One region of the Sphingobacterium sp. 2149 genome, then DNA from elsewhere that is predicted to be linked to it. Evidence: riboswitches for the same ligand, from Rfam matches in the RefSeq annotation. Region 1 holds a riboswitch; each other region holds the start of a gene.
What was found. Region 1 has a riboswitch for thiamine pyrophosphate ahead of J2X77_RS12970 (TonB-dependent receptor domain-containing protein). Riboswitches for the same ligand answer to the same signal wherever they lie in the genome.

Region 2: it holds a riboswitch for thiamine pyrophosphate, as region 1 does, so the genes downstream of both, thiM (hydroxyethylthiazole kinase) here and J2X77_RS12970 (TonB-dependent receptor domain-containing protein) in region 1, are expected to answer to the same signal.
Region 3: it holds a riboswitch for thiamine pyrophosphate, as region 1 does, so the genes downstream of both, thiS (sulfur carrier protein ThiS) here and J2X77_RS12970 (TonB-dependent receptor domain-containing protein) in region 1, are expected to answer to the same signal.

The regions. Positions count from the first base shown of each region.
Region 1 covers NZ_JAVDTD010000008.1:131,343-134,628, reverse strand. The annotation lists gene J2X77_RS12980 (acylphosphatase) at 1-84, opposite strand, end outside; gene J2X77_RS12975 (amidohydrolase family protein) at 203-1,378, opposite strand; TPP riboswitch at 1,605-1,730, shown strand; gene J2X77_RS12970 (TonB-dependent receptor domain-containing protein) at 1,785-3,286, shown strand, end outside.
Region 2 covers NZ_JAVDTD010000003.1:160,857-164,142, reverse strand. The annotation lists gene thiE (thiamine phosphate synthase) at 1-540, opposite strand, end outside; gene thiM (hydroxyethylthiazole kinase) at 530-1,333, opposite strand; TPP riboswitch at 1,415-1,507, opposite strand; gene J2X77_RS05600 (VanW family protein) at 1,573-2,409, opposite strand; gene J2X77_RS05595 (dienelactone hydrolase family protein) at 2,687-3,286, opposite strand, start outside.
Region 3 covers NZ_JAVDTD010000009.1:209,265-212,550, reverse strand. The annotation lists gene J2X77_RS14720 (family 78 glycoside hydrolase catalytic domain) at 1-1,648, opposite strand, end outside; TPP riboswitch at 1,840-1,935, shown strand; gene thiS (sulfur carrier protein ThiS) at 1,995-2,201, shown strand; gene thiC (phosphomethylpyrimidine synthase ThiC) at 2,247-3,286, shown strand, end outside.

The DNA.
Region 1 (3,286 bases):
AACTTGATCAGCAACTGCCTTGGTTGTCAATCTAAAAAAGACCCCCTGTACTTTACCTCTTATTGAAATATTCAAATGTTTCATCTGTAACTTATTTTTTCTTCCATCTGTCAGATGGAGCAATCCATGACTATAATTTCATTCGTATAGTCATGGGTTGTTCATTAAAAACAAAAGTACAGAAGTTTTGGGGAATAAAATACTAGGCTAAGCGTTTTACCTTCACATCATCAGTCAAGCGCATATGTTCCATCCCCTGAAGCAATACAACACCTGGCTTTTTACCGACCTCCAATGATCCAAATTCGTCCTGAATATTTAACGCAATAGCACCATTAATCGTGGCCCATTGTATAGTCTGTAAGAAATCAAGATCCTCGAAGTGTGCATGTAACACCTTTAGTTCCTCCAGAATGGACAGTGTATCGTTGGAAGCTAAACTATCGGTTCCGATCACAATACGTTGTCCTGCATTTAAAAAATTCTGAATTTTAGGTAGAACCCCCTCAATATAAAGGTTAGCTTTCGGACATAAACACCACGTGACGTCACGCCCCATACGCTCAACAAAATCAAGATCTTTTAAAGACGTATAGGTATTATGAACCAACAACAATTTATTTGGGTAAGGCAAATAAGGCAAATAAGATTGAATTGAATTTCTTGCCTGCGCTTTTATCGTATCTGCATTTTTTCCAATACTTTTATAAAAGTCTAAAAATTCGCCCATTTTATAACGGAACAACTTATTCTCTTCCTCACTTTCCTGATTATGAATACTGATAATGTTTGTTTCCGGAACTATTTTCTTGAATTTTTTAAAAAGTACCTTAGAGCAAGAATAGGGAGCATGTGGCGTGATAGATACATGACCATTCCTAAACTCTTGGATCAATGATTTCGCTTCCTTCAACTTAAAATCAGCTTCGTCTGGCTCAATTCCCATCACCTCTACAAACGTGTGATACAGGATTTCAGAATCCTCCTTCAATTTTGAAGAATTATCCGTATTAGCATGATCACCTACTGCGACAATACCATTTTCGTACATCTCTCTGTCGGCTTTTGCCATCGCTTCATCTATTTTCTTCATCGAAGCCGAACGCGTTGTCATCACCTTACTCAAAAAGCTCGGAAGACCTGTACCTTTGGCAACAATACCTTTCATATGCGACAATTCAATGTGGCAATGTGCATTGATAAAACCCGGAATTATAACCCCTTCGTATTTCTCGACCTGACCGTTATCCATCGGTGTAAATGACGTTGGGTCAAAGATCCCTTGAATTACCCCCTCCTCATCTACCGCAACAATACCATCTTTTATCGGCATCGAGCTAATCGGTAGAATATAATTAGCGCTTAAATATTTTAACATTTTATCTCCTCACTATCGATTTAGTAACTAAAATTTTGACCTGTATGAATACATACCACTAGTAGAAAATTTCATGCCAAGGTACCTAAAAAGAACAATATATACCAAAAACAACAATTTACATAAAATATTAACCAAAAAGAAATAACAACAAACATCTTCCTTGTTTAATTTGTCATAAAATACTTCTTTATATAACATTTCAATTTTTAATCTATATATTCGCAGCATCAAATAGGGGTGCCTTGTTTTGTCAGGAACACAAATACAGGCTGAGATTATACCCAACAGATTAAATTCTGTACACCTGATCCAGATAATGCTGGCGTAGGGAGAGGTTAGTTAAATAGTGCGATCATAGTAACCCCTTGCTATGATTTGTTTAACTCAAACAAAATACATTACCATGATCAAATTTTTGATTTGTAGCTCTTTAGCTACTATTTCGACCCAAATTGCCATTGCGCAGCAAAATCTGACAATTAAAACTGTAGATAAGACCAGCCAAAACCCTTTACAAAACGTTTCCGTATCCATTGATGGACAAGCTTCCTTCAACGGTCAGTCAGACAACCATGGAATAATTAAGCTCTATCATCTCAATACCGGGCAACATCATATACAGATTTCCTCTGTCGGATATAAAACATGGATCCGCAATGTAAACGTAAAAGATAATATGGAACTACTGGTCGAATTAGAACCCACTACCATACAAATGGAAGAGGTACTTGTCCAATCCACACGTGCTAAAAGAAATGCTCCTACAACCTTCAAAAACATCTCAAAAGAGGAAATTACCAAAAACAACCTCGGACAGGATATCCCTTTTCTTCTTAACCAAACACCATCCGTACAGGTAAATTCAGATGCTGGAGCCGGCATCGGTTATACCGGGATGACCATCCGCGGATCAGATAATCAACGAATCAACGTAACATTAAATGGCATTCCACTAAATGACGCGGAGAGCATGGGCTCATTTTTTGTCAATCTTCCTGACTTTGCATCTTCCACAGAGAGCATCCAAGTTCAACGTGGCATTGGCACCTCAACGAACGGCGCGGGATCATTTGGAGCCTCATTAAATATTCAGTCCAACACACTGGCCGAAAATCCCTATGCAGAACTTAATAATTCTTTTGGTTCTTACAACACGTGGAAAAATACAGTGAAGGTGGGCACTGGACTAATAAATGACAAATTTGCATTCAATGCCAGATTATCGCGAATCAGTAGCGATGGCTATATTGAAAGGGGGAGTTCAGACCTACAATCTTTCTATGTGGATGGTGGTTATTATGGTAAGAAACACATCCTAAAAGGAATTGTATTCTGGGGAAAAGAAAAAACATATCAGGCCTGGAATGGCGTTCCCGAACCGTTAATTACTGGAGATCGGTCACGTATGGATGACTATGCCGATAACGCGCTCGAAATATCGGGAGCTGAAAAAGATCGGTTTATGAATGCTGGTCGTAACTATAACCTGTACACCTATAAAAACCAAACTGATAATTATACGCAAAAACATCATCAGCTTCATTACACCAATATCTTGAGCGACAAGTTAACATTTAATACCGCCCTCCATTATACCAGAGGTTATGGCTACTATGAAGAAATGAGACCTGGCGATAAATTGAGTAAATATGGCCTGCCCAATGTGATTATCGGAAAAGATACCATACAAAAAACAGATCTAGTCCGCAGAAGATGGTTGGACAACTATTTTTATGGCCTGACCTACTCCCTCAATTATAAACCCAACGATCAGCTGGAGATTACCTGGGGTGGAGCCTACAATCAATACAGAGGGAAGCATTATGGTCAAGTCATATGGGCACAATATGCCTCAACAGGATTTTTGGATGACAACTACTACTTCGGAAAATCACAAAAAAATGA
Region 2 (3,286 bases), on a different contig from region 1:
TTTCCAAGCTTGTTGTGTGGTGTGGAAATTCATGCTTCCGATCGCGATCAATGGCTTTTCGGTCCTATTCCGAAGGTGCTTTAAACCCGTAATTCCCCATTCGGTAACAGTATCTCTTTTGGTAGGTGTTGAAAAGATGGGACTTACACCAAGATGGTCGACGACTAGCATCTGTTGGCTCTCCAGCTGTTGCACAGCTTCTATGGACCATCCAATAGTTAATCTGTCTCCATATTTTTCTCGAATGGCGACTGGTTTGAGATCGTTTTGACCCACATGCACTCCCCAGGCCCCGATCTGTTGGGCAATTGCTGCGGCATCATTAATTACCAAAGGAATACCATAGTGATCGGTAATCTTTTTCAAGCGCATGGCCTTTGCTAAAAAGGTAGCGGGATTATCCGTTTTCTCTCGCAATTGAATCAGATCAACACCACCAATAATAGCCTCTTCGGCGACCTGAAGCCAATTTTTGGGATAACAATCCCGCTCGGAGATGACTAAATATAAAGGATATGGGAAAAGCGGATTAATGTGCATAGTGTTTGATCTTGAGACTTGATTGCAGACGTTCTGCATTAAGCCGATAGAGTTCATCATAAAGATTCAATTGCAGTGTGCCCGGGCCGCTGGCTGATTTGGCTGCGAGCTCTCCGGCCAGGCTTAAGAGGGAGACCCCTGCGACAGCAGCTTCAAAGTGGCCATCCGTAACAGCCAGGAATGCACCAATGAGTGCAGTAGCACTACAGCCAAGTCCTGTCACTTGCGTCATTAAGGGGTGGCCGTTATACACTTCAACCGTGTGTTTTTCCGAAAGAATATAGTCTACATTTCCAGAAATACAGATGATGGAGCCAGTATGTTGTTGCAATAGCTTTCCAAACCTGAGCGCATCTTTACTATCCGCGGTGCTGTCAACTCCCTTTGTATTCGGTTGGTTGGAATTGTACAGCGTTATGATTTCCGATGCATTGCCACGGATTACTGTTGGTTTTAGCGCTAGTAGGTTGGAAAGTAGGTCATTGCGAAATGCTGATATCCCGGCACCAACAGGGTCCAATACCCACGGTCGTCCGATGGTATTGGCGTGTTCCGTAGCGACCAGCATCGCTTCGGCTGTATGTTCACTTAAAGTACCGATATTAATGACGAGCGCTTGTGCAATGTCCACAACTTCGCGTACTTCCAATGGGCTGTGTACCATTACAGGGGATGCTCCTAAGGCCAAAAGTGCGTTGGCCGTAGTATTCATCACAACGAGGTTTGTGATGTTATGCACGAGCGGTTTTTCAATCCTCACCTGCTCCAATAAATTGATAATAGAATCTTCCATTCTTTTTGCATGTTAAGCTATATTCGTGTGGCTTTGAGGGAAGGAAGAGCGATGGGCTGTGCAGTATAAAGATATGCTGTACAGTGGATTGTTGCTTTTCCCTACGCCGGTATAAACCGAATCAGGTTCAAAGGGACTATCTCAATTCTATACAGAATACCCCCAAAGCCATCCCAAACTTAAACAAAAAAGTGGACTTTTCATATTAAAAGAGCGTGCATCATCATCATGAAAATGAATTACGCCTTTCGGTCGGAACTAATTTCAGTATATTCATCCGGGGTATAAGTAACCCGCGCAAAATTTTTGGTTAAAAGTTCTGTTTCTAAAATCTTTCCACCTTGAAATTTTAAAAACTTCTCGCGCCAGATCTCGTTCTTCCGAAAGAACTGATTGTCTATTTTAAGAAATTGGTGCTCTTTTTCAAATACATGGTACGCAAAATCCAGCTCTTGATCGATTCTCAATTCACCTTCTAAACATTTGTCGGTAAACCACAGATTTATTTGAAAGGTGTAAGGGGTATTGTTAGTGAACTGATAGTCCCGATAATTATAGAATACGGTAGCGCCACTACCGAAAGGTAGTACACGGCCATCGTCGGGAAAAGGATCAAAAGAGTGGTGGTAGCGTTCAGTGACCGTAAGCGGGCTGTGAATGACAAGCCAATGGATGAGATTTGATATTTGACAGATTCCACCACCAATGCCCGCTCGCGCTTCGCCGAAAGAAAGTTCCATTCCCGACAGATACCCTTTTTTTGCGGTAGGTAGTCCTACCAATTTACAAAATGAAAAAGTTTCTTGTGGCCTGATCAGAATGCTCGTGATCTGTGATGCTGCAATTTTCAGATTGGTAACTTTATTGATCTGCAATTGCATGTTGTTTTCGCCCAGTTTCTTTAACAATACAGACTGGTGTTTTTTAACGCGGAAGGGAAGTTTATCAGCTGATTTAACAGCAGCGTATTTTTTATCATCCAACAGCCAAACGGCTTTTCGGTGCATTCTTCGTGCCCATACCGCAAGAAAATATAGTATTGGATGACGTTGACTTATTAGTATTCTTTTTCTCAATTCGACCTTTTTTTTGCTTTCAAAATTAATCAAGAAATGTATGTGTTCACACTTTTTTTCTCCTTTTTTAAAAGTTTGTCCCGCGATTTGTCACACGATTTGCGACACGATTTGTCCTCTGGTTTTGAGGGCTTGCTATCTTTAGTGATTTTAAAGGATGGGGGATTGCGATGATGCTTTACAACAGCAATATCAAGAAATGAACAATAGTCGGATAGATTTTCAGCTTCGAATTATCATTCATTTGGAGAGATATTGCTGTTGTTCGTGTTGCGAGCTAGTTTAACACTTCTTTCAAAAATAATAACGTATGCGCCCAGGCGCGTTTCGCCATCACTGGATTATACTCTGGCGACTCTGGATTGGTAAAGGTATGTCCAGAATTTGCATAGGTGATTATTTGCCAATCTGCTTTCCCTTGGTTTAATTCCTTGATCAACCCATCGTAATCTTCTTTGGATACACTTTTATCGTCTGCAGGATGCTCAACAAGCACTTTTGTTTTGATAGCACCATTGGGTCTGTCTGCAGATTTGGATAGGCCGCCATGAATACTGACCACTGCATTGACGGGTAAATGCGCTCTTGCGGCTTCGAGCGCGCCGGTACCTCCAAAACAGTAGCCAATGATAGCAATCTTGTTGGGATCCGCTCCTTCTTTTTTTAGTTGTTCTAATGCTAGCGTGATGCGATGCTGATAAGCCTTATAGTCGGTTTTGTAATGTCCGGCTATTTTCGATGCTGCCGTGTTGTCTGAGGGAATGTTCCCTTCACCGTAAATGTCAGCAATGAAAGCAATGTAGCCTTCTTTTTCCAGTTGTAATGCGGCTTGTTTCGCTTCGTTGTCAATTCCCTTCCATGCCGGGAGAATGAGGAC
Region 3 (3,286 bases), on a different contig from region 1:
TGCTTGTCCAGTCAAGACCATTCGCTGTACCATACCCCCATCCACCCGTTGGAATAATATCTGGTAATACGCCATTCTCGTGTTGCTCATCACGATGATCGGCCAGCCATTTTTCATAAACTGTAATACCGTCAAAATTATACAGGGCAGTTTCAATCGCCAGGTGACCATCCCCTGTCCAACCATTTTTTTCGCGTTGCGGGCAGTCCGTAGGATACCCCATCAAATTCGACAAATAGGCATTGTTGGTCGCTTTCCATAGTTTGTTAATCAATTCCGAGGATGTTTTAAGCTGTCCGATAGGTTCAACATCGCTGTGCATAAAATAGGCAGTCACAGCAGAACTATCCAAAGCTATCGCTGTGCTGCTGCTAACCTCGACATAACGAAAGCCTTTATAACCAAATTTAGCCATAAACTCATCATCGCGACCACTTAAGGTTAGTATATCCGTCTGAAATGGCTCGCTTTCCTTATCGCCAAGATAGTAAATATCGATATTGGACTGATCGAGTCGGCCATCAGACTGTAACCGTTCACCATGCTTAATACGCAGAACAGTACCCCTCGGCCCCTTTATCTGAACCCTTGTAATCCCCGCCATATTCTGCCCCATATCGAAAACATACGTACGCTGGTCAATCTTTGTGACTGATTTTGGTCTGAATACATTTCCTAGTCGAATCGGAACCATTTGTTGAGAAACGATGTAGGTGGATGGAGCAGTTCTATATTGAACGGTCTGCCAGGCTGAATCTTCAAATTTTGGCATATCCCACCCGGGCATGTCAATTCGAGCATCGTAATGCTCACCCGTGTAAATATTGTTATAGATAATTGGACCGGAAGCTGTTTTCCACTGCTTATCTGAAACGACCGTTTCCTGTGTGCCGTCTGTATACTCGATTTTAAGCTCCAAACAGAATGTTGGCCGATTTCGCCATGGGGCTTGATGAAAGTTCCATACCGCCAGCGGTTGATGATTATACCATCCATTTCCCAAAACGACGCCAATCGCGTTCGCACCTCGTTGAAGTTGTCCGGTAACATCCTCTACCACATAAAGTGTTCGACGATCAAATCGCGTATACATGGGATCAAGACGGTGGTCTTCAATGCGCACGCCATTAATAGAAAGTTCATATAATCCGGCAGCAGCAACATAAGCACGAGCCGATTTTATTCGCTTCTTGGCAGTGAATTCAGTCCTAAAATACGGAGCGTTGCGCGCATTGATATCTTTATTGTCACTGATCCATTTTCCTGTCCAAAGATCCTTCCCCATCATTCCAGTCTCGAAAGATGCTATTGCTGAAACGCTGGAAATGCCGTCTCGGTCCCATACTTTAACTCGCCAAAAGTATTTTGTCCGCGGCTTTAACTCGGTACCATTATATTGCACCAACATCGCCGAACTTAGCTGCTTTCCACTGTCCCAATGCGCTTTTGCCCCGTGTAACAATTCAAGAGAATCTTGCCCTAAAAGAATCTGATAAGCTTGTTGTAAAGCGCCCCTTCGCTGGTCTTCAAGGCGCCAGCTTAGTCTCGGACGGGATGCGTCAATGCCTAGCGGATTGACCAGATGTTCGCATGTCAACTGTACAGCAGTGCAGTTATTCTTAGATTGTGCATATGCAATACTTGTCATACACAATAGTATTGTTAATAAAATCCTACGCATTAAAGGGTATAATTGTCGGTGACTGTTAAATTGTTTTAGCTGATTAAAAAACGAATATATTAAATATTTCCCAAATCGCGACCTGCACTTTCCTGATCTATCTGTGAGGCATTTAAATTAAAATTCTTGCAACTTTCAAAAAAATAATACTATCTTCGTTTTAACTTTAGGGGTGTCTGCTTGTGCAGGCTGAGATTTTACCCTTAGAACCTGATCCGGATCATACTGGCGTAGGGAAAAGTGAGCTGTCTAACAGGTGCTTTGCTGTACCTTCGTGTAGCCATTCCTAAAGTTTAACCAAAAAAATTAAGGAATGGAACTTACAATAAACCATCAAATTCGATTTTTCGACCCCGCCCCTTCTTCACTTGAGGAATTATTGGTCTTGGAATTATCTGGCAAAACCCAAGGTGTTGCCGCTGCCATCAACAACCATGTTATACCCAAGGAAGATTGGGCTACAACAACACTCAATCCTCACGATCAAATCATCTTAATAACCGCATCGCAAGGCGGATAATGATTTTAAAAAAATCACCCTAATCATTCACTTCAATTCAGAAAAATGACAGCTGAAACAATTACGCAATCCCCTTTTCCCAACTCAAAGAAAATTTTTGTACCTGGAACGCTATTTCCTATTCAAGTTGCTATGCGCCAAATTTCTTTAAGTCCAACTAAATTGAGCAATGGACAAGTAGAAATTAATCCCCCTATCACAATCTACGATACTTCTGGTCCATATACCGATGAGGATTTTCAGATCGATATCCGAAAAGGTCTCCCGCGGCTTCGCGAACAATGGATATTGAATCGCCAGGACGTAACCCAGCTAGCCAACATTACATCCCAATACGGACAAAAAAGGCTCTTTGATCCAACGCTTGATGCGCTCCGATTTGCCTATAGTCATAAACCGAAGGTGGCCACTTCTGGCGGAAATGTCACCCAATTACATTATGCAAAGAAAGGCATCATTACCCCCGAAATGGAGTACGTAGCTATCCGGGAAAATCAACGTATCGAGCAGCTAGTAGCCACCACACCTGGAATGGATCATCAGCATACAGGTGAAAACTTTGGCGCCAGAACACCTAAAAAAAAGATTACTCCCGAGTTTGTCCGCGAAGAAATCGCTGCCGGGAGAGCGATCATTCCCAATAATATCAATCACCCTGAAAGTGAACCGATGATCATTGGCCGTAATTTCCTGGTTAAGATCAATGCCAACATTGGCAATAGTGCTGTTAGCTCGAGTATCGAAGAGGAAGTTGAGAAAGCGGTTTGGGCCTGCCGTTGGGGGGCCGACACCATCATGGATCTCTCCACAGGTAAAAATATTCATGAAACCCGCGAGTGGATCATCCGCAATTCACCCGTTCCAATCGGCACCGTACCAATCTATCAAGCATTAGAAAAAGTAAAAGGGGTAGCCGAAGACCTTACTTGGGAGATATTTAAAGACACCTTGATCGAACAGGCAGAACAAGGTGTTTCATACTTTACTATACATGCAGGTGTACTGCTTCGCTATATTCATCTTACAGCTTCAAGGGTAACTGGTATCGTCTCAAGAGGTGGTTCCATCATGGCTAAATGGTGTCT